2 regions of the Streptosporangium sp. LJ11 genome follow, and region 1 is predicted to be linked to the other one. Evidence: riboswitches for the same ligand, from Rfam matches in the RefSeq annotation. Region 1 holds a riboswitch; the other holds the start of a gene.
What was found. A riboswitch is a leader RNA that binds a small molecule or an ion and turns the genes downstream of it on or off. The one in region 1 is predicted to bind glycine.
Positions count from the first base shown of each region.

Region 2: another riboswitch for glycine. It lies ahead of gcvP (aminomethyl-transferring glycine dehydrogenase); the one in region 1 lies ahead of gcvT (glycine cleavage system aminomethyltransferase GcvT).

Region 1 covers NZ_JBPXMB010000023.1:138,132-152,973, forward strand. Annotated here, with positions in the region: gene ACTOQ3_RS30810 (FadR/GntR family transcriptional regulator) at 90-809, opposite strand; gene ACTOQ3_RS30815 (glutamine synthetase family protein) at 897-2,240, shown strand; gene ACTOQ3_RS30820 (aldehyde dehydrogenase family protein) at 2,243-3,589, shown strand; gene ACTOQ3_RS30825 (3-oxoacyl-ACP reductase) at 3,595-4,359, shown strand; gene ACTOQ3_RS30830 (LacI family DNA-binding transcriptional regulator) at 4,471-5,490, opposite strand; gene ACTOQ3_RS30835 (gamma-glutamyl-gamma-aminobutyrate hydrolase family protein) at 5,844-6,539, shown strand; glycine riboswitch at 6,613-6,711, shown strand; glycine riboswitch at 6,712-6,806, shown strand; gene gcvT (glycine cleavage system aminomethyltransferase GcvT) at 6,840-7,931, shown strand; gene gcvH (glycine cleavage system protein GcvH) at 7,928-8,320, shown strand; gene ACTOQ3_RS30850 (L-serine ammonia-lyase) at 8,394-9,770, shown strand; gene ACTOQ3_RS30855 (hypothetical protein) at 9,864-11,957, shown strand; gene ACTOQ3_RS30860 (DUF6286 domain-containing protein) at 12,182-12,844, opposite strand; gene ACTOQ3_RS30865 (RNA-guided endonuclease InsQ/TnpB family protein) at 12,985-14,091, shown strand; gene ACTOQ3_RS30870 (amino acid deaminase/aldolase) at 14,357-14,842, shown strand, end outside.
Region 2 covers NZ_JBPXMB010000026.1:113,952-128,793, reverse strand. Annotated here, with positions in the region: gene ftsR (transcriptional regulator FtsR) at 1-426, shown strand, start outside; gene ACTOQ3_RS33205 (bifunctional nuclease family protein) at 506-976, shown strand; gene ACTOQ3_RS33200 (MerR family transcriptional regulator) at 1,121-1,741, shown strand; glycine riboswitch at 1,757-1,849, shown strand; gene gcvP (aminomethyl-transferring glycine dehydrogenase) at 2,032-4,887, shown strand; gene ACTOQ3_RS33190 (hypothetical protein) at 5,014-5,796, shown strand; gene ACTOQ3_RS33185 (hypothetical protein) at 5,974-6,324, opposite strand; gene ACTOQ3_RS33180 (alpha/beta hydrolase family protein) at 6,458-7,090, shown strand; gene ACTOQ3_RS33175 (DUF5999 family protein) at 7,097-7,288, opposite strand; gene ACTOQ3_RS33170 (TetR/AcrR family transcriptional regulator C-terminal domain-containing protein) at 7,714-8,301, opposite strand; gene ACTOQ3_RS33165 (hypothetical protein) at 8,518-8,919, shown strand; gene ACTOQ3_RS33160 (MbtH family protein) at 9,488-9,697, shown strand; gene ACTOQ3_RS33155 (RNA polymerase sigma factor) at 9,938-11,350, opposite strand; gene ACTOQ3_RS33150 (hypothetical protein) at 11,546-11,920, opposite strand; gene ACTOQ3_RS33145 (AMP-binding protein) at 11,971-13,131, opposite strand; gene menB (1,4-dihydroxy-2-naphthoyl-CoA synthase) at 13,283-14,134, shown strand; gene menD (2-succinyl-5-enolpyruvyl-6-hydroxy-3-cyclohexene-1-carboxylic-acid synthase) at 14,332-14,842, shown strand, end outside.

The sequences.
Region 1 (14,842 bases):
GCACGGGCGCCCGCACGAGGTACAGGCGACCGTTGCGAGGCCTGGGCGTCCGCGCGAAACGCGGGCGCCCGCGCGTGGCACGCCGCGCGTCAGGTGAGGAACCCGCGCAGCAGCGCCGCGGTCCCCTCGAGGTGCTCGGCCACGGCGCGGCTCGCGCCCTCCGGGTCCCCGGCCAGGATGGCCGTCACGATCGCCTCGTGCTGGACCGCGGCGTGCTCGATGTTGCGCTGGAGCACCGGGATGGCGTTGAGCAGGTCGGCGACCCGGAGCCTGGCGTCGGCGCAGGCCCCGGCGAGCAGGGCGGAGCCGGTCAGCTCGGCGATGGCGAGGTGGAAGGCCGTGTCGAGGCGGCGGTAGTCGTCGGGCCCCGCCGAGTTGACCTCGCGCAGCCTCTCCCGCAGGGCCTCGCGCCGCTCCCCGGTCAGCGGGGCGGTGGCGAGCACCTGGGCCGCGCCGCACTCGACCGCCATCCTGAAGGTGAGCGCGTCGGACAGGTCGTCGGTGCCCATGTCGGCCACGGCCCTGCGCAGGTCGTCCCGGTGCGGGCGGGGCGGGACGTAGGTGAGGAAGGCTCCGCCGTACCGGCCGCGGCGCACCTCCAGGTAGCCCGCGTCCTGCAGCTCGCGGATGGCCTCGCGCAGGGTGACCCTGCTGATGCCGAGCTGGGCGGCGAGCTCCCGCTCGGGCGGCAGTTTCTCGGCCACCAGCCCCAGTTTGATGACCTGGAGCAGGCGCTCCACGGTCTCCTCGAACGCGTTGCCCGCGCGCACCGGCCGCAGCACGGCGGTCAATCGCGACACCTCGTCCAATTATCCCCTCCGGCCCTTGACAAGGCTCCCCCCGCTACACGTCAATGGTCTGACACTAGCCCAATAGGACCCCGACGAGGAGGGCATGTGGACGTCACCGAGCTCCACGACGAGGTGCGGGCAGGGCGGATCGACACCGTGCTGCTGGCGGTCGTCGACATGCAGGGGCGTCTTCAGGGGAAACGCCTGTCGGGGCGCTACTTCCTGGAGGAGGTGCTGCGGCACGCCTCCGAGGGCTGCAACTACCTGCTCGCGGTGGACGTCGACATGAACACGGTCGACGGGTACGCCATGTCGTCGTGGGAGCACGGATACGGCGATTTTGTTATGAAGCCCGACATGTCCACTCTGCGCCGCGTGCCGTGGCAGGAGGGGACGGCCCTGGTGATGGCCGACCTGGTCTGGGAGGACGGCTCCGACGTGACCGCCTCGCCGCGCCAGATCCTGCGCCGGCAGCTCGCCCGGCTGGACGAGCGGGGCTGGGGCGCCTTCGTCGGGACCGAGCTGGAGTTCGTCGTCTTCGACGACACCTACGAGGACGCCTGGCGCCGCGGCTACCGCGACCTGACGCCCGCCAACCTCTACAACGTCGACTACTCCCTCCTGGGCACCGCCCGGGTCGAGCCGCTGCTGCGCAGGATCAGGCTCGGCATGGAGGGCGCGGGCATGTACGTCGAGTCGGCCAAGGGCGAGTGCAACCTCGGCCAGCACGAGATCGCCTTCCGCTTCGGCGAGGCCCTGTCCAGCTGCGACAACCACTCGATCTACAAGAACGGCGCCAAGGAGATCGCCTCCCAGGAGGGCATGGCGATCACCTTCATGGCCAAGCCGAACCAGCGCGAGGGCAACTCCTGCCACATCCACATCTCGCTGCGGGACGCGGACGGGGAGCCGGTCATGGCCGGTTCCGGGTCACACGGCCTGTCGGCCGTGGGACGGCACTTCATCGCCGGGCAGATCGCGCTGATGCGCGAGCTGACCCTGCTGTACGCGCCGAACATCAACTCCTACAAGCGGTACGTGCCGGGCAGCTTCGCCCCCACCGCGGTCAAGTGGGGCGTGGACAACAGGACGTGCGCGCTGCGCCTGGTCGGCCACGGCCCCTCGCTGCGGATCGAGAACCGGGTGCCCGGCGGCGACGTCAACCCCTATCTCGCGGTCTCGGGGCTGATCGCGGCCGGCCTGCACGGCATCGAGAACGAGCTGCCGCTCGAGGACGCGTTCACGGGGAACGCCTACTCGTCCGGCGCGGAGACCGTGCCGAGCACGCTGCGGCACGCGCTGGAGCTCTGGGAGGGCTCCGGGTTCGCGACGGCCGCCTTCGGCGAGGACGTCGTGGCGCACTACGCGAACAACGCCCGGGTCGAGCTGGCCGCCTTCGACGCGGCGGTGACCGACTGGGAGCTTTTCCGGGGATTCGAACGGATGTGAACATGAAGATCATCAACCCGGCGACGGAAGAGGTCGTCGCCGAGGTCGGGATGGCGGACGCCGCCGAGACCGACCGGGCCGTGGAGCGTGCCAGGCGGGCGTTCGCGACCTGGCGGAACGTCGGCCCGGGAGACCGGGCCCGGCTGCTGCGCCGTTTCGCCTCGCTGGTGCGCGAGCACGCGGAGGAACTGGCCCTGCTGGAGGTCGCCAACTCCGGGCACACGATCGGCAACGCCCGCTGGGAGGCGGGCAACGTCGCCGACGTGCTCGACTTCTACGCGGGGGCGCCCGAGCGCAACCACGGCCTGCAGATCCCGGTGCCCGGCGGGCTGGACGTCACCTTCAGGGAGCCGCTGGGCGTCGTCGGCGTGATCGTGCCGTGGAACTTCCCGATGGTCATCATGACCTGGGGGCTGGCCCCGGCGCTGGCCGCGGGCAACACGGTGATCGTCAAGCCCGCCGAGTGGACGCCGCTCACCGCGCTGCGGGTGGCCGAGCTGGCCCTGGCCGCCGGCCTGCCCGAAGGGGTGTTCCAGGTCCTGCCCGGGTCCGGGGAGGTGGCGGGCGCCCGGCTGGTCGAGCACCCCGGCGTGGCGAAGATCGTGTTCACCGGCTCGACCGAGGTGGGCAAGGAGATCGCCGCCACCTGCGCCGGGCAGGTCAAGCGCCTCACCCTGGAGCTGGGCGGCAAGAGCGCCAACGTGGTCTTCGCCGACGCCGACCTGGAGAGGGCGGCGGCGACCGCGCCGTACGCGGTGTTCGACAACGCGGGCCAGGACTGCTGCGCGCGCTCCCGGATCCTGGTCGAGCGCTCGGTCCACGACGAGTTCCTGGCCCGGTTCGGGGAGGCGGTGCTGAACGTCAGGGTCGGCGACCCCCGCGACGAGGCCACCGAGATGGGCCCGCTGATCAGCGCCGAGCACCGGGACCGGGTGGCCTCCTTCGTCACCGAACCGCCCCACCTTCAGGGCGCGTGCCCGCCGGGGCCGGGGTTCTGGTTCCCCGCGACGGTCCTGACGCCCCGGTCGGCGGACGACCGGGCGTTCACCGAGGAGATCTTCGGGCCGGTGGTGTCGGTGGTGCCGTTCGACGACGAGGCGGACGCCGTGCGGATCGCCAACGACACCCCGTACGGCCTGAGCGGGTCCATCTGGACCCGCGACGTCGGCCGGGCGCTGCGGGTGGCCAGGGCGGTCGAGGCGGGCAACCTCAGCGTCAACTCCCATTCGAGCGTCCGCTACTGGACCCCGTTCGGCGGTTTCAAGCAGTCGGGCCTCGGCCGCGAGCTGGGCCCCGACGCCCTGTCAGCGTTCACCGAGATCAAGAACGTCTTCATTTCCGAGGAGTAGTAGCGATGCTGCGTTTGCAGGACCGGGTCGCCGTCATCACCGGCGCCGGAAGCGGGATCGGCCTGGCCACCGCGCGTCGGTTCGCCGAGGAGGGCGCCCGCGTCGTGTGCGTGGACCTGGACGAGACGACCGGTCCGGCGGCCGCCGACGAGGTCGGCGGGCTGTTCGTGCGGGCCGACGTGACCAGCGAGGACGACGTCGCCCGCGCGTTCCGGACCGCGTTCGACACCTACGGCAGCGTGGACGTCGCGTTCAACAACGCGGGCATCTCGCCGCCGGACGACGACTCGATCCTGGAGACCGGCATCGACGCCTGGCGCCGGGTCCAGGAGGTCAACCTCACCTCGGTCTACCTGTGCTGCAAGCACGTCATCCCGTACATGCGGCGGCAGGGCAAGGGGTCGATCATCAACACCGCGTCGTTCGTGGCCGTGATGGGGTCGGCGACCAGCCAGATCTCCTACACCGCGTCCAAGGGCGGGGTGCTGGCCATGTCGCGCGAGCTGGGCGTGCAGTTCGCCCGCGAGGGCATCCGGGTGAACGCCCTGTGCCCGGGGCCGGTGAACACGCCGCTGCTGCAGGAGCTGTTCGCCAAGGACCCCGAGCGGGCGCAGCGCCGCCTGGTGCACATCCCGGTGGGCCGGTTCGCCGAGGCGTCCGAGATCGCCGCCGCGGTGGCGTTCCTCGCCTCGGACGACGCCAGCTTCATCACCGGCTCGGAGTTCCTGGTGGACGGCGGCATCTCCGGCGCGTACGTCACCCCGTTCTGACGCCCGTCACCGGCGTCCCCGGCACGTCCACGCCGTACGCCACCCCGTTCCGACGCCCGTCACCGGAATCCCGGCACGCCCGTGCCGTCCGCCACCCCGTGACGGCGTCGGTCACCGGCGTCCCGGCACGCCCGTGCTGCCCCGCGGCGTGAGCCGGGCCGTCTCGGTCCGGACTCCGGTGACGTGCTCACCGGCGATCAACGCCAGCAGGCTCCGCGCGGCCTGCGCCCCGGAGTGGGGGATGTCCCGGCCGAGAGCGGTCAGGGCCGGTCGCACCACCTGGGAGAGGGGCGAGTCGTCCCAGGCCACGAGGGACAGGTCCGCGGGCACCTCCAGCCGCATCTCCTGCGCGACCGAAAGCCCGGCGACGGCCATGATGTCGTTGTCGTAGACGATCGCCGTCGGCCGGTTCGCGCCGCTGACCAGCCGCCGCGTGGCCCGCGCGCCCTCCTCGCCGGTGTAGTCCGTGTGCACGATGGAGTGACCGGCCAGGCCGAGCTCGTCGCACGCGGCGGTGAAGGCCTGATCGCGCAGGACGGTGTGCACCAGCGCGGGCAGCCCGGCGACCCTGGCGATCCGGCGGTGGCCGAGTGCGGCGAGATACTCCACCGTCTCCCGCATGGCCGCGCCGTCGTCGGACCAGACGGCGGCGAGCGAGCCCGTCTCCGACGGATGGCCGATCACCACGGCCGGCAGGTCCAGCTCCTCGATCTCGGGGATGCGCGGGTCGTCGAAGTGCAGGTCGACCAGGATGACGCCGTCGACGCGGCCCTCTCCCCACCACCTGCGGTGAACCTCCGCCTCCTGCGCGTGGCCGGTCACCACCTGCAGGAGCAGGGCGTAGGAGCGGGCCGACAGCTCGCCCTCGATGCCGCTGATCAGCTCCATGAAGAACGGCTCCATCCCCAGGAACCGCGCCGGGCGGCACACGGTCAGGCCGACGGCGCGGGCCCGTGCCCCGTTCAGCGCGCGCGCCGCGCTGTTGGGCTGCCAGCCGATCTCCCTGGCGATGGCCTTGATGGTGTTCCTTCTCGCCTCCGACACGCCCGGCCGGTCGTTCAGCGCGTAGGAGACCGCGACCTTGGACACCCCCGCGCGACGAGCGATGTCGGCGATCGTCGGTCGCTTCACGAGACCCCCACCTGAACCGGTTATTCGACGCTTTTCCGCTGCGCACCCTACTACGCTCGTCTCACCCTCCGACGCTCTCCACGGCGGCCGGTGACCCGCGGTGATCGCCGGACCACGGCGGAACGCCCATGCCCGCGGCGACACCGGCGGCGGCGGCTTCGCCACCTCCCCGGCGGCGGATCCGCTTAACCACTTAACCCCCGCCACCCGCCGCGGCTCCGCCCGCACCCCGGCGGCGCCCCGCCCGTACCCCGGCGGCACCGGGGCTCGTCGGGGCCGGTAACGTGCGGGAGGGCGCCGGGATGGGCACACGGTGCCGGGACCTCGGTGCAAGCACGGCGAAACAGGAGACCATGTCCCGTCCCGTCATCGGCATCACCTGCTACGTCGAACCCGCGCGGTTCACCGTCTGGGAGACGACCACCGCGCTCCTGCCGTACGACTACGTCGACCACGTGGCCCGCGCGGGCGGGCAGCCGGTGATCCTGCCCCCGGCGGGCGACCCCGCGACGCTGGCGGGACGCCTGGACGGGCTGATCCTGGCCGGCGGCGGGGACGTCGGCCCGGAGCGGTACGGACAGGAGCCGCACGAGCGGACCGGCTACGTACGGCCGTTCCGCGACGACGCGGAGCTGGGGCTGGTCCGGGCGGCGCTGGAGCGGGGCCTGCCCTTCCTGGGCGTCTGCCGGGGCATGCAGGTCCTGAACGTCTCGCTGGGCGGCACCCTGCACCAGCACCTGCCCGACGTGGTCGGTCACCCGGGGCACGCCCCGGCTCCCGGCCGCTACGGCAGGATGCCGGTGTGGCTCGCCCCCGGCAGCCGGACCTCGAAGATCTTCGGGGCCGAGACCGTGGACGTGGCCCACTACCACCACCAGGCCCTCGACCGGCCGGCCGCGGGCCTCACCGTGACCGCCCACGCCGAGGACGGCACGATCGAGGCCGTGGAAGTGGACGACCACCCCTTCGCCGTCGCCGTCCAGTGGCACCCCGAGACCGACGACGAGTCGGCCCTGTTCGAGGCGCTGGTACGCCACGCCATCCCCTGACCGGCGCGGATCGGGGCGGCGAGGGGATTTCGCTCGGCCGGTTCGGGCGGTTAGGCTGGCCGCTGACACCGATGAACCCCGTGCGGGAGAGCGTCCTGACACCCAGGCCAGGACCCCTGAAGGAGCAAGCCCTCCCCGCGAACCTCTCAAGGCAAAGGACCGTGCGGGTAGGTGCCCTCTGGAAAGCAGGTCCCACGGCCTCGCCGAAGGTGAAAGTCCGGTAAAACCCGGATGAAACTCTCAGGCACCGACGACAGAGGGGGAGGATGCTCTCATCTGTCCCTTGTCTGAGGTGCGCACATGTCCCGACCTACGCCGCTGCGCGGCGTGCACGAGTCCCTCGGCGCGACGCTGACCGACTTCGCGGGCTGGCTGATGCCGCTCCGCTACGGCAGCGAGTCGGCCGAGCACAACGCGGTCCGCCAGGCGGCCGGCCTGTTCGACCTCTCCCACATGGGCGAGATCTTCGTGACCGGGCCGCAGGCCGCGGAAGCCCTCGATTACGCGCTGGTCGGCCACCTGTCCGCGCTGGAGCCCGGCCGCGCCCGCTACACGATGATCGTCGACGCCGAGGGCGGCGTGCTGGACGACCTGATCGTCTACCGGCTCGCCCCCGCCGAGTTCATGGTCGTCGCCAACGCCTCCAACTACCCGCGGGTGGCCGCCGAGCTGACCGACCGCGCCAAGGGCTTCGACGCCGCGGTGGACGACCGCTCAGAGCGGTACGCGCTGGTCGCGGTCCAGGGCCCGCGCTCCGCGGAGATCCTGGGCGCGCTCACCGACGCCGACCTCGACGGGCTCAAGTACTACGCCGGCCTGCCCGCCGTCGTCGCGGGCCGCGAGGCCCTCGTCGCCCGTACGGGCTACACCGGCGAGGACGGCTTCGAGCTGTTCGTCGCGGCCGAGGACGCGGAGCCGGTCTGGGCCGCGCTCACCGAGGCGGGCGCGCCGCACGGCCTGATCCCCGCGGGCCTGTCCGCCCGCGACACCCTCCGCCTGGAGGCCGGGATGCCGCTCTACGGCAACGAGCTGTCGGCCGGGCTGACCCCGTTCGACGCCGGGCTGGGCCGTGTGGTGAGGTTTGACAAGCCGGGCGACTTCGTCGGCCGGGCCGCCCTCGAATCACGCAAGGACGTCCCGCCGTCCCGCCGCCTGGTCGGTCTGATCGCGACCGGCCGCAGGGTGCCCCGGCACGGGTACCCGGTGGTGGTCGTCGGCGACGGCACGGTCGTCGGCGAGGTCACCAGCGGGGCGCCCTCCCAGTCACTGGGCAGGCCCATCGCCATGGCCTACGTGGACAACGGCCTGTCGTCAGGACTGGCCGTGGACATCAGGGGCGGCCACGAGCCGGTCGAGGTCGTCGCACTGCCTTTCTACAGGAGGAAAAAATGAGCAGCATTCCCGAGGAACTGCACTACACCAAGGAACACGAGTGGATCTCCGGCATCGATGACGGCCTGACCCTCACCGTCGGCATCACCGCCTACGCCGCCCAGGCGCTGGGCGACGTGGTCTTCGTGCAGATCCTCCCCGAGGTCGGTTCGACGATCACCGCCGGCGACGCGGTCGGCGAGGTCGAGTCGACCAAGTCGGTGAGCGACATCTTCGCACCGGTCTCCGGCGAGGTCGTCGAGGTCAACCAGGCCGTCGTGGACGACCCCTCGCTGGTCAACAGTGACTCCTACGGCGACGGCTGGCTGTTCCGCGTACGCCTCGAGGGCTCCGCCGACGACCTGCTGTCGCCGGAGGAGTACGCCGCGCTCACCTCGGGTGAGTCCTAAGCCTCTCCCCCCTCGCGTCACGGCCACGCGCGTCCGGAGGGCGCGCGTGGCCGTCCACGCTGGAAGGATTCAGATGACGATCAGCGTCTTCGATCTCTTCAAGATCGGAATCGGCCCGTCCAGCTCGCACACCGGCGGCCCGATGGCCGCCGCCCACAAGTTCGCCCGCGGCCTCCACCAGGACGGGCTGCTGGAGAAGACCGCCCGGGTGAGCGCCGTCCTGTACGGCTCGCTGGGCCTGACCGGCAAGGGCCACGGCAGCGACAAGGCCGTGCTGCTCGGCCTGTCCGGCGAGAAGCCCGAGCTGGTCGACGTCGACACGGTCGACGAGCGGCTCGCCGCCATGCGCGAGTCCGGCACCCTCTGCCTGTACGGCTCCCGCGAGATCCCCTTCGTCATCGGCGAGGACCTCGTCTTCGAACGCAAGATCTCGCTCCCCGGCCACCCCAACGGCATGCGCTTCACCGCGCTGTCCGAGTCCGGCGAGACGATCCGCGAGAAGGTCTACTACTCGGTGGGCGGCGGCTTCGTCGTCGACGAGAACGCCACCGGTGCCGACCGGATCAAACCCGACGACACCGTCCTGCCGTACCCCTTCACCACGGCAGCGGAGCTGCTCGCCCAGTGCGCGGAGACCGGGCTGTCGATCTCCGGGCTGATGCTGGAGAACGAGCGGGCGTTCGGCCGCACCGAGGCCGAGATCCGCGCCCAGCTGCTCGTGCTGTGGCAGGTCATGAGCGAGTGCGTGCGGCGCGGCATCGGCAAGGAGGGCGTGCTGCCCGGCGGCCTGAAGGTCCGCCGCCGCGCCCACCAGCTCCACCGGCAGCTGCGGAGCGAGTCGCCGGAGAAGGACTCGCTGCAGACGATGGACTGGGTCTCGCTGTTCGCCCTCGCGGTCAACGAGGAGAACGCCGCCGGAGGCCGCATCGTCACCGCGCCCACCAACGGCGCCGCGGGCATCATCCCGGCCGTGCTCACCTACTACGACCGCTTCACGAAGGACTCCGACGACGAGGGCGTGATCCGCTTCCTGCTGACCGCGGGGGCGATCGGCGTGCTGTTCAAGGAGAACGCCTCCATCTCCGGCGCCGAGGTCGGCTGCCAGGGCGAGGTCGGCTCGGCCTGCTCGATGGCCGCCGCCGGGCTCACCGAGGTGATGGGCGGCACCCCGGAGCAGGTCGAGAACGCCGCCGAGATCGGCATCGAGCACAACCTGGGGCTGACCTGCGACCCGATCGGCGGCCTGGTGCAGATCCCGTGCATCGAGCGCAACGCGGTCGCCTCGATCAAGGCCATCGCCGCCGCCAGGATCGCGATGCGCGGCGACGGCCGCCACTTCGTCTCGCTGGACAAGGCGATCAAGACGATGCGCGACACCGGCCGCGACATGCTCGACAAGTACAAGGAGACCAGCCGGGGAGGGCTCGCGGTCAACGTCATCGAGTGCTGACCTCAATCCCTATCAAATTTCGCATCACGTGCAAGACCCCCCGAGCCCACGCCTATGCTGGGTGGCCATGTGCGCGGGACTCGGGAGGTCGCGGTGGTAACGGGAACGCACCCGGCAAGCCGTTCCCGTCGCTCCCAGCGCCCCGCGAACCCCTCCCGCCCCCTGCGGGTGCTCCGCTTCCTCGGGTCGCACTGGCTCTTCATCACCGCCCTGCTGGCGGGCGGCGGCCTGCGGCTGCTCGCCATGCTCGGCTACCGGCCCGCCCTGTGGTTCTGGGCCGACTCCTTCGTCTACCTGAACGCGGGGCTCGACCCCCGCCCCCTGGAGTCCCGCCCGGCGGGCTACGCGCTGTTCCTGTGGATCCTCAAGCCGCTGTCGAGCATCCCCGCGGTGGTCGCGGTGCAGCACCTGCTCGGACTGGCCGTGGCCGTCTGCGTCTACCTGCTGCTGCGCAGGCTGGGCGGGTTGCCGGGGTGGGGCGCGACGCTCGCCACGCTGCCGGTGCTGCTGGACGCCTACCAGCTCCAGCTCGAACACCTCGTCATGGCGGACCTGCTCTTCCAGTTCCTGGCGGTGCTGGCGGTCACGCTGCTGCTGTGGCGGCGGCGCCCCGCGGTGTGGGTCGCGGCACTGGCCGGAGCGCTGCTGGCCGCGGCGACCGTCACCCGCACGATCGGGCTGCCGCTGATCGCCGTGGCACTGGCCTGCATGCTGATCCGCCGGGCCGGATGGCGGGCGGTCGTCGCCGCGACGCTGGCCGCCGCGATCGGCCTGGGCTCGTACGCGGCCTGGTTCAGAGCCGAGCACGGCAGCTACGGGCTGACCAGGGGGAACGCCTTCCTCTGGGCGCGGACGATGACCTTCGCCGACTGTTCCAGGATCCACCCGGCCGGTCCCGAGGCGGCCCTGTGCCCCGTCGAGCCGCTCGGGCGGCGCGCGGCCCCGCCGGTCTACATCTGGGACGGCGGGTCGCCGCTGAACAAGGTCAAGGGCAGCTGGGCGGAGCGCGACGCGCTCGCGGGCGCCTTCGCCACCCAGGCGATCATGGCCCAGCCGTTCGACTTCCTGCGGGCGGGCCTGGCGGACGCGGCCCACATCTTCGACTGGAACCGGCGCGTCTACCCGGCTCCCGGGCCGCAGAGCGCCTACGTCTTCCCCGACACCGTACGGCCCTTCTCCTCGGGGGCGGCCTCGCAGGGAAAGACCGCCGAGCAGCTGACCGTGGCCTACCAGGGCTCGTCGGGGGCGCCGGTGATGGTCGAGCCGTACGCGGGCTGGCTGCGCGGCTACCAGGAGTACGCCTTCGTGCGGGGCCCGTACCTCGCGGTGATCCTGCTGGTCGGCCTGGTCGGGGTGCTGATGCGGCTGCGGCGGTTCGGCGACGCGGTGCTGCTGCCCTGGGCGGCGGGGACCATGCTGCTGGTCCTGCCGCCCTTCATCGCGGCCTTCGACCACCGCTACGTCATCCCCGCCCTCCCGCTGGCCTGCCTCGCCGCCGGACTGGCCTTCGGGGTCAGGCACGAGGAGAACGAACCCGAGGCGGTGAACGGGAAACCGGACGAGGACCCGCCGTACGAGGGCCCCGGCGACGAGGACCCGTCGTACCGCACGACGGCCGAGCGGCCGGTGTACGCGAGCCCCGTCGGGGAGTCGGGGTACGGGCCGGGGTCGTACGACGAGCAGGCGCACCGGGATGGCGCGTACGGAAGCACCGCGTACGGGGGCACGACGGAGCCGCCGGTGTACGGCGCGACGGGCGAGCGATCCGCGTACGGCGTCACCGGCGAACGGCCGGCGTACGGCGTGACGGGCGAATGGCCGGTGTCCGGAGGGACGGGCGGGCGGCCGGGGTCCGGAGGAACGGCCGAGCGAGCGGCGTACGGCGCGACGGGCGAGCGGCCGGTGTCCGGAGGGTCAGCGGCGGCGGACGTGCAGGCGAACCACCACGCCGAGTTCTACCTCCCCGAGCGCTCGTCGGACCTTCCCCACCGCGTCCCTGTTCAGCCGGGCCACGAGTTTGCCGACATCGGTCGCGGGCGCGCAGCCCACCCCGATGCGCAGCCGCTCGTGCCGTATGTACCTGACGCGGACACGGGTGAGCCCTTCGACTTCTTTAAGAGCAACCCCGAGCATGGCGGTCCCCGTCCCGGACCGCCTGCCCCACCGTCCCCATCCCAGGGTGTGTAGCAGCCACCGCACCGCCAGGAGTGCCAGCGCCACCAGCAGCAGCGCCACCAGCCAGCCCAGCCACGGATGCGCGGCCAGCCAGCCGGGGAACCCCTTGCGCACGAGCCTGGCCCCGGGCGAATGGCCGGGAATGTCACCGCGTCCTCGCAGGAAGGCGTAGAGTCCCGCGCACACCAGCACCGCCCCGGTGACGGCCAGACCGATCCGGTTGCCCAGATAGGGCCTCATCGCGCCTTCTTCCTGCGCAGCCGTACGACGACGTCACCCGCGCACATCGCGCCCAGCCCGGACAGCCGGTCACCCACCGCCGCGCCCACCCGGCGCAGCACGGGCCCGGTCCGCTCGGCGTCGGTGAACACGGTGACCTCGACGATCCGCGACGTGAGCCGGACCCGGGCCCCGTTCACCTCGTCCACCGCCTCGGCGGCCTCCCGCAGCGTGCGGCGGAGCCCGGACCTGGTGATGCCGATCACCATGTGCGGGTCTCCCGACTCCAGCGGCACCAGCCGGGCCCGGCCCGGCAGCACGGCGAGCGCGAGCATCACCAGGCCCACCGCCATGGCGAGCGTCGACGCGGCGAACGTGGCGGGATCCGACCAGTTCCACGCGCCGGCCCCGTTGACGAGCCGCCGGTAGGGCACCCGCGCGACCGGCGACTCCATGAGCAGGCCCACCGTCACCGAGGCCGAGACCACCAGCACGGCGGACACCGTCAGGGCCGCGGGAACACCGGCGGGGGTCCTTCCCGGCCGCAGCAACCGCACCGACCTGCGCCGGACGTCCTGGAACTGCTCGGCCGCCGCCTTGCCTCCCGAGCCGCCGGTGGTGGTCCCCGCGCCGCCGGTGCCTCCCGAGCCCGCCAGGATGTCCTGGAGAGTAGTCGTCATCTAATAACTCCCGTGGATACTCCGGCCTTCAGGCCGGGGAGGAAGCGGGAGCGGGAAAGGGCTGTGGCGCCTGAGCGTGCCTGGACCCGCGCGACCCACTCCAGCCGATACTCAACTGATCTTGTTATATTGTGTGAGGAATGGCGCAGACCGTGAAGCGGGCGTTCAAGTTCCGCTTCTACCCGACCCCCGAGCAAGCCGAAGAGCTTGCCCGGACGTTCGGCTGTGTCCGCCTCGTCTACAACAAAGCCCTCGAACACCGCACCCGCGCCTACACGATCGAAGGCCGGAAAGTCTCCTACGTGCAGTCGTCGGCCACGCTCACCGAGTGGAAGAAAACCGACGACCTCCTCTTCTTGAACGAGGTGTCGTCGGTCCCGCTCCAGCAGGCCCTCAGGCACCTTCAAACAGCGTTCACGAACTTCTTCGCCAAGCGGGCGAAGTATCCGGCGTTCAAGTCCCGCAAGAAGTCCCGGCTGAGCGCCGAGTACACGCGATCTGCGTTCAAGTACCGGGGCGGTCAGATCACCCTCGCGAAGATGAACGCGCCTCTGAATGTCGTGTGGTCGCGTCCGCTGCCCGAGAGTGCGGAGCCGTCCACGGTAACCGTGTCGAAGGACGCGGCAGGGCGCTGGTTCGTGTCGATCCTGTGCGAAGACCGCATCGCCCCGCTTCCTGCGGCCGCGAACGTGGTCGGGGTGGACGCGGGCATCACGGCGTTGGCCACGCTCTCCACTGGAGAGAAGATCACCAATCCGAGGCACGAGCGGGCCGATCGCCGCAAGCTCGCCAAGGCTCAGCGCAACCTCGCCCGTAAGAAGAAGGGTTCTGCGAACCGGGCCAAGGCGAAGCTCGCGGTCGCCCGCGTCTATGCCCGTATCGCGGATCGGCGCCGCGATCATCTGCACAAGGTCACCACACGGCTTGTTCGCGAGAACCAAGTGATCGCCGTGGAAGACCTCACCGTGCGGAACATGGTGAAGAACCGCAGCTTGGCCCGCGCCATCTCCGACGCCTCCTGGCGTCAAATGCGGGAAATGCTGGAGTACAAAGCGCAGTGGTACGAGCGGGAACTGCTGGTCGTTGACCGCTGGTTTCCCTCGTCGAAGCTGTGTTCGGCATGCGGCACGATCCATCGGTCCATGCCGCTGGGCATCCGAGACTGGGTGTGTGCCTGCGGCACCGTTCACGACCGGGACGTCAACGCCGCGAAGAACATCTTGGCCGCCGGGCTGGCGGACAGGTAAAACGCCTGTGGAGCTGATGTAAGACCTCAAGGAGAGTCCTCTTTGGCGGGCAGTTGGCAGTGAAGCAGGAACCCTCACGGGCGACCGTGAGAATCCCCTCCCTTCGGGGAGGGGAGGATGTCAAGTGTGCGCGTTCGGGCAGGGCCGAGCCAGGAATCAACCACCCACTTGCGCGATCTTGAGGCCCTCCTGGCGGGAGCATTGACCACCCGTCCAGCAACATGAATATTGCTCATATTCGTGGGGGCCGGGTTATCCTGCGAACATGGACGACCGCCAGCGCTACGACCGGGCCACAGCGCACCTGGAACCCCCCTTCGCCGTCCTCGACCTGCCCGCCCTGCGCGCCAACGCCGAGGGAATGGTCCGCCGGGCCGGGGGCAAACCGATCAGGGTCGCCAGCAAGTCCATCAGGTCCCGGGCCGTGCTCGAACGCGTCCTCGCCATGGACGGCTTCACCGGCATCATGGCCTTCACCCTCCCCGAGGCCCTCTGGCTCGTCTCCACCGGGATGCGGGACGTGCTCGTGGCGTACCCCACCGTCGACCGCGCCGCGCTCGCCGAGCTGGCCGCCGGCCCGGTCGCGGCACGGGAGATCACGATCACGGTGGACCACGCCGAGCACCTGGACCTCATCGAGTCCGCCGTCTCCGGAGTCCACGACCGCCACGAGATCCGGCTCTGCCTGGACGTCGACGCGGGCTACCTCGCCTTCGGCGGCCGGTTCAGGGCGGGGGTCCGCCGCTCCCCC
Region 2 (14,842 bases), on a different contig from region 1:
GACCGCGAGGAGCGCCCGGCCGCCAGGCCGCGCGCGGTCCCCGACGACGCGCCCTCCGAGATCCGGCTCACCCGCGAGGAGCTGCTCGCCGCCGCCGAGCTCGACGAGGAGACCCTCGCCGAGCTGGAGGACTACGGCCTGCTGGCCGCCGTGGCCCGCTACTACGACGCCGAGGCGCTGGCCGTGGCCCGCAGCGTCGGAGCCCTGGCCGCCTTCGGCCTGCGGGCCCGCCACCTGCGGGCCGTCAAGGCCGCCGCGGAGCGCGAGGCCGGCCTGGTGGAGCAGGCCGTCGCCCCGCTCCTGCGCCGCCGCAGGCCCGGGGCCATCGACCAGGCCGACGAGACGGCCAGGGAGATCTCCGGCCTGCTGCTGGAATTGCACGCCTCTCTGCTGCGTTCCGGCGTTCGTGGGGCCCTGGGTCGGTGAGAACCTGACCAGGCACTCGTACCCCCACGAGTGTTACGTTGAACAAACCGGTCGGAATCCAGCGAAGACGGAGCAGCCCGTGTTGCAGATGGAGGTCGTGGGCGTTCGAGTTGAGATGCCCTCCAACCAGCCGATCGTCTTGCTGAAAGAGACGCATGGGGAGCGTTACCTACCTATATGGATCGGCATGACGGAGGCCACGGCGATCGCCATGGCCCAGGCCGAGGAACCACCACCCCGGCCGCTCACGCATGACCTGTTCCGTGACGTGCTCGAAGGGCTCGGCGTCCGGCTGAGCACGGTCAACATCGTCGCCCTGCGCGACGGCATCTTCTTCGCGGATCTCGTGTTCTCCAACGGGGTCGAGGTGAGCGCGCGTCCTTCGGACTCGATCGCCTTGGCACTTCGCACCGGCGCACGTATCTTCGCGAGTGAGGACGTGGTCCGGGAGGCAGGGGTGATCATCCCGGACGACCAGGAAGACGAGGTGGAGAAGTTCAGGGAGTTCCTTGACACGATCACGCCCGAGGACTTCGGCCGCGCGGGGTAGGAATTTCGGTGCATTTACGCTTCACGACGCGCCGAGTGGGGTCGTTGACTGGACTTGGCCCCAGTCCTACGGTGCAAGTGAAACCCGCGGTCGTGCGTAAACCCCCAGATCAGGCCGTGGGATGAGAGAAAGCCGGAGGTCCGCGTGGCGGTCAGCAGCGGCGAGGGTAGAAACGCCGATCAGGATGACCCGGAACGGCGCCAGTCGGCACGTCAGCGCGCGGGTGAAGAGGGTCTGCTGTTCGACGGGCAACCGGTGAAGGTGCCCGCCGATATCGGCTACCGGGGCCCCACGGCCTGTTCCGCGGCCGGCATCACCTACCGGCAACTCGACTACTGGGCGCGCACCGGCCTGGTCGAGCCCACCGTGCGGGCCGCCCACGGCTCCGGCTCCCAGCGGCTGTACGGCTTTCGCGACATCCTGGTCCTCAAGGTCGTCAAGCGGCTCCTCGACACCGGTGTCTCCCTCCAGCAGATTCGCATCGCCGTGCAGCACCTGCGCGACAGGGGCGTCAACGACCTGGCCGGGATCACCCTGATGAGCGACGGGGTGAGCGTCTACGAGTGCACCTCGCCCGACGAGGTCATCGACCTCCTCCAGGGTGGCCAGGGAGTCTTCGGCATAGCACTGGGACGGGTGTGGCAGGAGGTGGAGGGCTCCCTCGCGGATCTGCCCGGCGAACGCGCGGAGTCGAGCGAGGGCCCTTTAGGAGATCATCAGGCCGATGAGCTGGCCCGTCGTCGCAGAGCACGACGAACCGGGTAAACTCGGACCTGCCACTGACCCTGTGCGGGAGAGACCCCGACCAGGATCGGGGCGCCGAAGGAGCAACCTCCCCGGAATCTCTCAGGCACCCGGTACCGCACGGACGAGGCAACTCTGGAAAGCAGTCGCGCTCGCCAGGCGCGACTCACCGACGGTGCAAGCCTCCCGACAACGGGCAGGTGAAGCTCTCAGGTCACGACCCCGCACGACGGTCGTGATGACAGAGGGGGAGACCAGGCATACGCCCGCGCCCAGCGCCGGTCTCCACCCCGTCCCGGGAGGCTTCACCAATGACCGACCTGTCATCGCTCAGCGAACTCGGCTCTCCTCCGTTCGCGACCCGTCACATAGGGCCGGACGACGCCGGCCAGACCCGCATGCTGGAGGCGGTCGGATTCGCCTCCGTCGCCGACCTGGTCGCGGTGGCCGTGCCCGAGGCGATCCGTTCCTCGGAGCGGCTGAGCCTGCCCCCGGCGGCCGGGGAGTCCGAGGCTCTCGCCGAGCTGCGGGTCCTCGCCGGGCGCAACACCGTGCTCACCTCGATGATCGGCCTGGGGTACCACGACACGATCACCCCGGGCGTCATCCGCCGCAACCTCCTGGAGAACCCGGGCTGGTACACCGCGTACACGCCCTACCAGCCGGAGATCTCCCAGGGCCGCCTGGAAGCCCTGATCAACTTCCAGACCGTCGTCTCCGACCTGACCGCCCTCGACGTCGCCGGGGCCTCCCTGCTGGACGAGGCCACCGCCGCCGCCGAGGCGATGACCCTGGCCCGCCGTGCGGGCCGCAGCCCCTCGAAGGTGTTCGTGGTGGACGCCGACGCGCTGCCGCAGACCAAGGCGGTGCTGCGCACCCGCGCCGAGCCGCTCGGCATCGAGCTGGTCGAGAGCGACTTCACCGCCGAACTCCCCGAGTGCTTCGGGGTGCTCGTGCAGTATCCCGGCGCCAGCGGCAGGATCCGCGACTTCCGCGCCATCGCCGACGCCGCCCACGCCCGCGGCGCCCAGGTGGTCGCCGCCGCCGACCTGCTGGCCCTCACCCTCCTGGCCGCGCCCGGCGAGCTCGGCGCCGACATCGCGGTCGGCTCCTCGCAGCGCTTCGGCGTCCCCCTCGGCTTCGGCGGCCCGCACGCCGCCTACATGGCGGTCCGTGACGGCCTGCAGCGCCAGCTGCCGGGCCGCCTGGTGGGCGTCTCCCAGGACGCCGACCAGCGCCCCGCGTACCGGCTCGCGCTCCAGACCCGCGAGCAGCACATCCGCCGCGAGAAGGCCACCAGCAACATCTGCACCGCGCAGGTGCTGCTCGCCGTGATCGCCGGCATGTACGCCGTCTACCACGGCCCCGAGGGCCTGCGCAGGATCGGCCGTCGCACCCACCGGCACGCCGTCGTGCTCGCCGAGGGCCTGCGCCAGGGCGGCGTCGAGGTCGTGCACGACACCTTCTTCGACACCGTGCTCGCCAGGGTGCCCGGCCGCGCCGAGGCGGTCGTCGCCGCGGCCCGCGACAACGGGGTGAACCTGCGCCTGGTCGACGCCGACCACGTGGGCGTCACCTGCGACGAGAGGACCGAGCTCCTCCACCTGGAGCAGGTCCTGGCCGCCTTCGGGATCAGCGGCGCCGTGCTGGCCGACCTCGACGCCGCCGCGCACGACGCGCTGCCCGCCGCGCTGGCCCGGGTCAGCGACTACCTGACCCACCCGGTCTTCCACAGCCACCGCTCCGAGACGGCCATGCTGCGCTACCTGCGCAGGCTCCAGGACAAGGACATCGCGCTCGACCGGTCGATGATCCCGCTGGGCTCCTGCACCATGAAGCTCAACGCGACCACCGAGATGGAGCCGATCACCTGGCCGGAGTTCGCCGGGCTGCACCCCTACGCGCCCGAGGACCAGGCCGCGGGTTACGTCGAGCTGATCGGGCAGCTGGAGCGCTGGCTGGCCGAGGTCACCGGCTACGACGCCGTGTCGCTCCAGCCGAACGCCGGCTCCCAGGGCGAGTTCGCCGGGCTCCTGGCGATCCGCGCCTACCACACCGCCCGCGGCGAGTCCGGCCGCGACGTCTGCCTGATCCCCTCCTCCGCGCACGGCACCAACGCCGCGAGCGCGGTGATGGCGGGCATGCGCGTGGCCGTGGTCGCCTGTGACGACCAGGGCAACGTGGACGTCGACGACCTCGTCGCGAAGATCGACAAGCACCGCGAGCAGCTTGCCGCGATCATGGTGACCTACCCGTCCACGCACGGCGTGTACGAGGAGACGATCGTCCGGATCTGCGAGCTGGTGCACGAGGCCGGCGGGCAGGTCTACGTCGACGGCGCCAACCTCAACGCGCTGGTCGGTCTGGCCAGGCCGGGGGAGTTCGGGGCGGACGTCTCCCACCTGAACCTGCACAAGACCTTCTGCATCCCGCACGGCGGCGGCGGTCCCGGCGTCGGCCCGGTCGCGGTCCGCGCCCACCTGGCCGACTACCTGCCCGGCCACCCGCTGCGCGAGGGCACCGCCGTGGGTCCCGTCTCGGCGGCCCCGTACGGCTCCGCGGGCATCCTGCCCATCTCCTGGGCCTACATCCGGATGATGGGCGCCGACGGGCTGAAGGCGGCCACCGAGCAGGCCATCCTGTCGGCCAACTACCTGGCCCGCAGGCTCAGCCCCCACTACCCGGTCCTCTACACCGGCCGCGGCGGCCTCGTCGCCCACGAGTGCATCGTGGACCTGCGCCAGATCACCAAGGAGACCGGGGTGACGGTCGACGACGTGGCCAAGCGCCTCATCGACTACGGCTTCCACGCCCCGACCATGTCCTTCCCGGTGGCCGGCACGCTGATGATCGAGCCGACCGAGAGCGAGGACCTGGCCGAGCTCGACCGGTTCTGCGAGGCGATGATCGCGATCCGCGAGGAGATCGCGAAGGTCGCCTCCGGGGCGTACGACAGGACCGACAACCCGCTGCGCAACGCCCCGCACACGGCCGACAGCCTCGTCGCCGACGAGTGGGGCCACCCCTACAGCCGCACCGAGGCGGCCTACCCGCTGCCGTCGGTGCGCGAGGGCAAGTACTGGTCGCCGGTCCGCCGCATCGACCAGGCCTACGGCGACCGCAACCTGGTCTGCTCCTGCCCTCCCCTGGAGGCGTACGAGGACTGATCACCGCAGGGCCCCGCCGGGACCGGAAAGCCCGTGCGACCCGCGATATTCGCGGGGAATGCGACAGGACGGAGGGCGCCCCGAGTCGTTAGGCTCGGGGCGTCTCCGTATCCGGAAGGATCCTGCATGCCTGAGGTGGACACCCGTCCCTTGGACACCGCGCGAAGACTGGCCGAGGCGGGCGACCTCGACGGCGCCGCCGCGATCTTCGCCGAGCTGGTCGCCGATCCCGACGAGCCCGACCGGGCCCAGGCGGCGGTGGGTCTCGCGGTGGTGCTGGAGGAGAGCGGGGACGTGGCGGGTTCCCGCGCGGCCGCGCGCACCGCGCTGGCGACCGGGCATCCGGAGTTCGCCGCCCAGGCCGCCTGCCTGCTCGCGGGGAGCTTCGAGCGGGAGGACCTGGCCGACCAGGCCCGCGCCGCCTGGCAGGCCGCGCTGGGCGTCGGCCATCCCGCCTACGTCCCGCTGGCGCACATGGCCCTCGCCAGGCTCGCCACGGGCGAGGAGGAGGCCGAGCGGTCGCTGCGTGACGCGCTGGCCACCGCCGACCCGGAAATCGCTCCTCGTGCCGCCCAGCGGCTGGCGGAGGCACTCCTGGAGGAGGGCGAGCCGGGGGAGGCCGCCCAGGTGCTCCTGGAGGCGCTCGCGGTGCCCGACGCGGCAGAGGTGCCGAGGCTGCGGGTGATGCTCGGCATCGCTCACCTGGAGCTGGCGTGCGCGGAGTTCTCCGCCGCGATCGAGGAGGGCGGCGACGTCGAGACCGGTGCGCTGGCCATCGAGCTCCTGGCCCGCACGCTCCCGCTCAGGGGCCGCGACGAGGACGCCGAGCGCGTGTGGCGCTACGGCCTGGACAGCGCCGACGAGGATCTCGCCGGTGAGGTCCGCCTCCGCCTCGACCGGGACCTCTGACCCCGGGGCGCGCGGCGCGCCTCCCGGGCGAGGGCGCGATGCTCGTCGTGCCCGTGGGAGACCTCGCACGGGCACCGGCCTTTCCGGCGGCCTGGCCTCGCGGATTCCGGTCCGCCCGAAGCGGGGGACCGGGGCGGGGAACCGGAGAGGAGAGACCGGGTGGGACTCCGGCGGGTGTCAGTCGCGCTCCCGCCAGCGGCTCAGGGCGTGAGCGAAGTTGATCGCCACGATTCCGCCCCAGGCCAGCAGCAGCCCGGCGGTGCCGGAGGTCTGCGCCGCGATGGCGGTCAGCGGGATCCCGATGCCCATCGAACCGAGGGCGATCGGGATCGAGCTGTTCGAGTTCTTGCGCGACTTGGCCTTCGGCGCCCCGGAGGCGTGCATCTCGGCGCGCACCCGGTGGGCGATGGTCGCGTCCAGGCGTGACACGAACGACTCGATGAGGGCGGCCTCGTACTCGGGGCCGAGGTCGCGCCGGGCCTCGACGGTGGCACGCATGTCCTGGCGGATATCTTGATAGTCCTGCACGCTTCGATTGTTCCCTCACGCCGGCCGCCGGGCATCAGTCAATAGGAGGAGATCCGTGTCCACCTCCGAGTCCACCCCTCCCGACGGCGCGTCCACGCCGGGATCGGGGTTCCCGGCGCGCGCGGTCCCGCCCGTGGAGATCGCGACCCCGCACGGCCCGGCGCTGGTGGAGATCGACGAGGTGGCCGCCCCGCGTTTCCTGCTGGTGCTCACCCACGGCTCGGCCGGGGGAGTGGACGCCCCCGACCTGCTGGCCGTGCGGGACGCCGCGACGGCGATCGGCGGGACGGTCGCGCGGGTGCTCCAGCCGTTCCGGATGCGCGGAGCCCGCGCGCCGGGGTCGGCGGTCAAGCAGGACGAGGCGTGGGAGACGCTGGTGGCCGGGCTGCGCGGGCGCTATCCGGGGCTGCCGCTGGCGCAGGGCGGGCGGAGCAACGGGGCCAGGGTCGCGTGCCGTACGGCCGGGAGGGTCGGGGCCCGCGCGGTCGTCGCGCTGGCGTTCCCGCTGCACCCGCCGGGGAAGCCGGAGCGGTCACGTGCCGGGGAGCTGCGCGCGGCGGGTGTGGACGTGCTGGTGGTGAACGGAGACCGTGACCCGTTCGGCGTGCCCGAGGCGGCGGACGTCGCGCGCCTGGTGGTGCTGCCGGGAGAGGGTCACGACCTCGGGAGGAATCCCGCCGGGGTGGGCGAGGTGGTCGCCGAGTGGCTCGACACGAGGATGCGGCCGGACTCGGTGGACCCGCTCAGCGTGACCGGTCGGGTGTGACGGGCCTCAGACCACGCCGGCCAGTGGCCGGTGCGGCTCGATGACGGCACCGTCCGGGAGGAGCTCGCCGGTGTCGTCGAACAGCACCACACCGTTGCAGAGCAGGCTCCAGCCCTGCTCGGGGTGGGCCGCCATGGTGCGGGCGGCTTCGCGGTCCAGCGCGTCGGCGGACGGACAGGACGGCTCGTGCGGGCACATCGGCGTGCCTCCGGATCTCTCGTGTCGGCTCGCCCGGGTCACACCGGGCACGGGTGGGCATCGGACATCCGGCGGCACCGTCACCGATGGGTCTCCGTTCCCACGTATGACGGGGACGAGCATCTGAATGTTGATATATGGCCATGCGGTCCCTAACAGAACGGGAGCCGCACATCAAGCAGATCAAGTGTGCGATCGATCGCACCTTGGCGACATAGCCCGTTAGGACTGTTTGAGAACTGGTAAGGGGTCAGTCCGTCAGGGCTTTATCAGGGGATGTGACCTATAACACAGCATGCCTCATATAAGGACATTCGACCAAGTGCGACACGCCGCCAGGCAGGTAAACGATCGGTTACAAGTTGCTGACGTGCGCCGACGCGGGTTTTCCCACCCCTGACCGTCCCTTACCGGGTCCGATGTGCTCACCGCGCGCCCAGGCCGGCCAGGAGCGCGTCCAGCCCGTGCTCGAAGTCGGCGTCCGCCCCCGGGCTGCCGCCTCCCCTGGACGGGGGACGCCAGGGCTCGTCCTCGTCGCCCGAGGGCTCGGCCCAGCCCGACTGCTGCACCTCCACCGCCACCGCGCCGAAGACGTAGGCCCGAAGGGCCCGTACCGCGCCCGCGGCGTCGGCCAGTCCCGCGTCGGCCAGCTGGTCGGTCTGCTCCCTGATGGCGATCGCCGCCCTGCCCCTCGGCGGCTTGGTCAGGGCCAGGGCCAGCACCCCGGGATGCTCCCTCAGCGCGGCCCGGCTCGCCCGGCACCAGGCCCTCGCGCTGTCCTGCCAGCTCCCGCCGGGCTCGGCGTGGACGGTGGTGACGTGCTCGGCCAGCGCGTCCATCAGGGCGTCCTTGCCGCGCGGCAGGTGGTGGTAGATGGCCATCGCCTCCACCTGGAGCGCGTCGCCCAGCCGCCGCATCGTCAGGCGCCGGAGGCCCTGGCCGTCGGCGATGTGGAGGGCGGCGTCGATGATGCGCTCCCTGGAGAGCGGGACGGGAGGTCGCTTGGCAGGCATGGGAGGCATCCTGCCACCCCTTACCTTACTGCGTAAAGGACGGCGCGCCGGGCGGGACGAAGGTTCTTCGGCGTCGCCGCACGGCGAGGCGGCCGGCGGCGCGAACCGCTTCGCGGGAGGGCCCGGTCCCTGAGTGTGTGGGGCGGGGGCGGACCGCGTAGGCTACGAGCGGTGATCTGCCGGAGGAGACCGGCGACCGGCGAGAGAGGGAAGAAGATGGCGTTTTTCCGACCGCGCGTGAGCCGGGAGGCGGAGGTTCGTCACCACGCTGACCAGGAGGTCGGGAAGAGCTTCCCCGAGCTTCTGGAGAAGGCGCGCGAGGCCGAGGCCGAGGTGCGCCGGGCGCAGGCCGCCGCGGCCCCCGTGCAGGAGCTGCGAGCCGCCGGGCTGGCCTTCGACAGGGCGCTCACCGAGGCCCTGCGCGCGGCCGAGGCCAACCAGCGCGCGACGTTCGGGATCAGGTCGTACGACGACCGGATCCGCCGCCGCAAGGGCAGGGCCACCCCGAAGGGCGCCGAGTGGACCGCCGAGGTCAACCGCCTGCGCACCCTTCGCGAGCAGAACCGGCTGACCGGCATTCCCAGGGTCCCGCGCCCGGTCGCCGCCTCGGCCCGCTGATCTCCGTTCCCGGCCCTCGTCCCCGGCCCTCGCCGGGGCTTTCGACCGCGGGTGCCCGGGCGCGGATCTGATCCGCCCACCGGTCTCCATCCGCGGACCCGGTTCGAACGGCCTCTCGCCGCCCGTCACGCGTTCCCGTGACGGGCGGTTTCGCCGTTCCGGAACGGGTCCGGGGGAGGTGACGGTGGTCCGGCCCTGATGACCGGTCGTCTGGGCCCGGCCTCCCGGTTTGGCGGATTTTAGGTTAGGCTTTCCTAATAAGGTGTTCCGCTTCGGTGGCCTCTCCGGCCACTCCCTCAACGCCGTGACCAGGCACTTCGCTGAGGTGCACGCAGTTATGTCATTTTCGTCTGCCTTTTCTCGCGCCCGGACGGCTCCTCGCGCCCGGACGGCTCCTCGCATCCGGCGGGGGACGACGGTCGCCGATCCCTGGGCGCGCCGGCGGGAAACTCCCGCGCCGGCCGCCCGCCCGCCCGCGCGGGCGGCCGGCGCCGGCCGGGCATCCCGGTGCCGGGCGAGTCCACACAGCCGGGTTCGCCACCCGGTACACCCATGCTGGAGGTATCCGATGACCAACCCCTTCGACGACGAGAGCGCGTCCTTCCTGGTGCTGGTGAACGCCGAGGGGCAGCACTCGCTGTGGCCCGCGTTCGCCGACGTCCCCCCGGGGTGGGAGATCGTCCACGGTGAGGATTCCCGCGCCGGCTGCCTGGCCTACGTCGAAGGCTCCTGGACCGACATGCGCCCCAGGAGCCTCGTCGCCGAGATGGGCGGCTGACCCCCTTCGAGACCTTCGAGGGCCGGTACGGGGACCGTCGCCCCGGTTCCCGCGCCGGGCCCCTCGGGGAGGGGCGCCTCGCGCTCCCGCCGGTCCCTCCGGGGGGCACTCCCCGCGGGGGCCGGAACACGCCGAAGGGCGCCACCGCGGACCGGGAGGTCTCGCGGTGGCGCCCTTCGGGACTTCGGAACGGCCGGACGGCTCAGGTGGCAGGCGGCGCCGTGCCGGCAGGCCCGCCGGTCAGCTGGCCCAGTCGAGCAGCGGGCGGGTGTTGCTGGGGTGGCGGAGCTTGGAGAGCGACTCCTTCTCCAGCTGGCGGATGCGCTCGCGCGTCAGGCCGAGATACTTGCCGATCTCGTCGAGGGTGTGGGGCTTGCCGTCGACGAGGCCGAAGCGCAGGGCCATGATCTTCGCCTCCCTGGGAGAGAGGTTGCCGAGCACGCCGCGCAGCTGCTCGCCCAGCAGCTGGCGGTCGACGACCTCCGACGCCTCGGGCGAGTCGACGTCCTCGATGAGGTCGCCGATGGTGGTCTCGCCGTCCTCGCCGATGGTGGCGTTGAGGCTGATCGGCTGGCGGCTGGTGCGCAGCAGCTCCTCGATCTGGTCGGGGGTCTTGTCGAGCTCGACGCCCAGCTCCTCCGGCGTGGGCTCGCGGCCCAGACGCTGGTGCATGTCACGCTCGACGCGCGACAGCTTGGAGAGCATCTCCAGCACGTGCACCGGAAGCCTGATGGTGCGGGCAGAGTCGGCGAAGCCGCGCTGGATGGCCTGGCGGATCCACCACATGGCGTAGGTGGAGAACTTGTAGCCCTTGGTGTAGTCGAACTTCTCCACCGCGCGGATCAGGCCCAGGTTGCCCTCCTGGACCACGTCGAGCAGGGCCATGCCCCGGTCGGTGTACTTCTTCGCCACGGAGACGACCAGGCGGAGGTTGGCCTCCAGCATGTGGTCCTTGGCCCGGCGGCCGTCCTCGGCGATCCACTCCAGGTCGTCGCGCGCGGCCGCGGACAGACCCGGCTCGGCCTCCAGCTTGGACTCGGCGTACAGCCCGGCCTCGATGCGCTTGGCCAGCTCGACCTCCTGCGCGGCGGTGAGCAGGGTGCGACGGCCGATCGACTTCAGGTAGGTGTGCACCGAGTCGCCCATGACGGAGGACTGGTCGTCGAGGTCGAGGGTCGGCTCGACCTCGACCTCGACCTCCTCCGGCGGGTTCCACTCGTCGTCGAGCTCCGCCGCGGTGTCCTTGGTGTCCCTGGCGTCCTTCGCGGCCCCGGTCTTCCTGACGGGCTTGGCGGTCTTGAGGTCGCCCGCGGGCTCCGCACCGGTCGTGGCGGCGTCCGGGGCACCGGCCGTGGTCTCGGTCTTCACCGCCCCCTTCCTCGCGGGCGCGGCCTTGACCTTGCGGGCGGGGGTCTTGCGGGCGCTCTTGGTGCCGGACGCGGACAGCGCGGGCTCGTTCTCGGCCGCCAGGCTGACGCCCGCCTCGGTGAGCTCGCGCAGGATCGACCTGCCCTCGGTCGGGCTGATGCCCGCCTCGGCGAAGGCGTGGCGCAGCTCCGCGAGTGAAAGGTGGCCCTGGACTCGCCCTCGGTCAAGGAGCTGGTCGAGGGTCGTCGGGGCCTCAGATGAGGTCGCCACGGCGGTTGGGGGCATGAGGACACCTCCTCCATCACGGAGTCGTCTGAATTTACGGTCTGCTGGTCTTGGGGTGGGGCGGTCTGGGGGCCGCTCAGCGCACCAGTACCAATAACCCCAGGCAAGAACTTTCTGTTCCCGACTCGACCCGGAAAATATGAAGGGCGGACCGCCTTCCCGGCGATCCACCCGCACGTGGGCGCCCGAGAGAGCCTATTCGATCACTTCCACGGGGCCCTCTTGCGCCGGGTCAGCGGAGCCTTCGAGCACGGGGCCGTCGACCATGGGCATCGGGAAGGGCTCCGCCTTCTCCAGACGGTTCTCGCTCCAGTACTCGACGACCTTCTCGGGGTCGGGATTGACCTCCCTGGACACCACGAAGTCCTCCGCGGGAGGGACGGGTGCGGTCGGGGACGGCTCCTGGGAGGGCGCTCCGGGCTCGTTCGGGGCGACCGGCACCGGCTCGGCCGACGGTTTCTCCGCCTTCCCGATCCCGCCCGACGCGGCGGCCGCCGTCACGGAAATGCCGCCGGCGAGGACCAGGCTCACGATTCCAGCCGAGACCCATGTCTTGCGGGTGACGTTCATCGGGCTTGTCCTTCCTGCTTCGGCTACCTGTTGGACGTGTCACGGCACCTTCACGGTTCCCGATCACGACCATAACGAAGAGTTTCGAGATCCGGCTTGCCGTTGGCCAAAAGTGGTATTTCGGTCACAACGATCAGGTCGGCGGGGGCCGCGTAGGCGGGCAGCCGCTCCTTGGCGAAGGCGCGCACCTCGGCCAGGGACGGCGGGGAGGGCGAGACGACGACGGCCACCACCCGCTCGCCCCACTCGGGGTCGGGACGGCCGACCACGACGGCGTCGACGATCGCGGGATGCTCGGCCACCACGGCGGCCACCGCCGCGGCGACGACCTTCTCGCCCCCGGTGTTGATGACGTCGTCGGCCCGCCCCAGCACGCGCAGCCGCCCGCCCTCCAGGACGCCCAGGTCCGAGGTGAGGAACCACTCGCCGTCGCGCGCGGCCTCGGTGAGGTCGGGGCGCAGCCGGTAGCCGGAGAACAGCACGGGCCCGCCCAGGCGGATCCGGCCGTCGTCGCCGACGTCGACCCCCACCCCGTCGAGGGGCTCGCCGTCGTAGACGCACCCGCCGCAGGTCTCGCTCATGCCGTACGTGGTGATCACCCTGGCCCCGGCCGCGCGGGCCTCGGCGAGCAGGGCGGGGGGAGCGGCGGCGCCGCCGAGCAGGATCGTCCTGAACGCCGACAGACGCTGAAGACGCGCCGAACTCACCTGGAGCAGCCGGCGCAGCTGGGTCGGCACCAGCGAGACGTGGTCCGCGCCGCTGGAGAGCACGGCCTCGGGGGAGAACCCGTCGTGCACGATCGGCTCGGTCCCGCCCAGCAGCGACCTCACCAGGACCTGCAGGCCGGACACGTGGGAGGGGGGCAGGCAGCACAGCCAGCGCTCGCCCGCCCCGGCCTCCAGGCGCCGCAGCGAGGCCGACGCGGAGGCGAGCAGGGCCTCGGCGGACAGCTGCGCGCCCTTGGGGGCGCCGGTGGAGCCGCTGGTGGCGATGACCACCGCGACCTCGGCGGGCACGCCGACGCCGCCCTCGCGGCGAACCCCGTCGACGTGGGTCGGGCGCAGCGCGTCGAGCGTCGCCCGCAACGCGGGGGCGGGCAGGGCGGGGGAGAGGGGCAGCACGGCGGGACCGCGGCCGTCCAGTGCCGCGCCGACGGCCCGGAACAGCTCCGGGCCCGGCGCCGACACCACGGCATGCAATTCCCGTTGCACGGAAAGCCACTCCTCATGCACAGGAATGGTCATCACAGTCGTAAGGTTAGTGCCGAATGCCGGACAACAGCCGGGGTGGTCCCGGTAAAGCGGAGAGGGTGAAGCCATCGTGAGCACGGAGCGGGTCGAGCCGGGCGTGGACGAGCAGGTGGTGGCGGAGACGGCCTCCGAGCGCGACGGTGCCGTCGACTGGAAGAGGTCCGGGCAGTACGAGGACATCATCTACGAGACCGGCGAGGGCATCGCCAAGATCACGATCAACCGTCCGGAGCGGCACAACGCGTTCCGCCCGACGACGCTCTTCGAGCTCAAGGACGCCTTCAACGTCGCCCAGGAGGACGCCGAGGTCGGTGTGATCATCTTCACCGGCGCGGGCGACAGGGCCTTCTGCTCCGGGGGCGACCAGAAGATCCGCGGCGACGACGGCTACGTCGACAAGTCCACCCCGCACGTCGGCCGGCTCAACGTGCTCGACCTGCAGGTCCAGATCCGCCGCTGTCCCAAGCCGGTCATCGCCATGATCGCCGGCTACGCCATCGGCGGCGGCCACGTGCTGCACGTGTGCTGCGACCTGTCCATCGCCGCCGACAACGCGGTCTTCGGCCAGACCGGCCCCAAGGTCGGCTCCTTCGACGGCGGCTACGGCTCCTGGCTGCTGGCCGAGACCGTCGGTCTGAAGCGGGCCCGCGAGATCTGGTACCTCTGCCGCCAGTACGACGCGCAGAAGGCCCTCGACTGGGGTCTGGTCAACGCGGTCGTGCCGCTCGCCGAGCTCGAGACCGAGACGGTCAAGTGGGCCAGGGAGATGCTGGACAAGTCGCCGCTGGCCCTGCGCATGCTCAAGGGCGCGCTGAACGCGGTCACCGACGGCGCCGCGGGGATGCAGCAGTTCGCCGGCGACGCCACCCTGCTCTACTACATGAGCGAGGAGGCGCAGGAGGGGCGCAACGCGTTCAAGGAGAAGCGCTCTCCCGACTTCGGCAGGTTCCCGCGCCGTCCCTAGGGGCGGCCGACGACAGGTTCCGGCGCGGCCGTGGGCGGCGAGGGCACAGGCGAGGGCACAGTGCCCCGCCGCTCCCGGGGGGCAGCGGGGATCCGAACGGACTCGGTCCCGGGGCGCGCCGCCCCGCGCAGGCGAGGGCGCTTTCGCGCGCCTCAGGACGGACTCACCCCCGGGTGCGGAGATAAGGAGGCGGTGCGGTGAATCCCGCGACCGCGCTCGCGACGGTGCTGGTCGACGAGCTGGCCCGCTGCGGTCTGACGGACGTGGTGCTCGCACCGGGTTCGCGTTCGGCGCCGCTCGCCCTGGCCGTGCACGCCGACAGCCGCCTCCGGCTGCACGTGCGGGTGGACGAGCGCTCGGCCTCCCACCTGGCGGTGGGCCTGGCCCGCCGCAGCGATCGTCCGGTCGTCCTGATCTGCACCTCCGGCACCGCGGCGGCCAACTTCCATCCGGCCGTCATCGAGGCGCACGAGTCGGGGGTGCCACTGCTGGTGCTCACCGCCGACCGCCCGCCCGAGCTGCGCGACACCGGTGCCAGCCAGACCGTCGACCAGATCAAGCTGTACGGCACGGCCGTCCGCTGGTTCAGCGAGATCGGCGTGCCCGAGGACCGCCCCGGCCAGGTCGCCTACTGGCGGTCGACGGCCTGCCGCGCCTACCAGCGCGCGATGGGCCCGTACGACCCGGGGCCCGTCCACCTCAACGTGG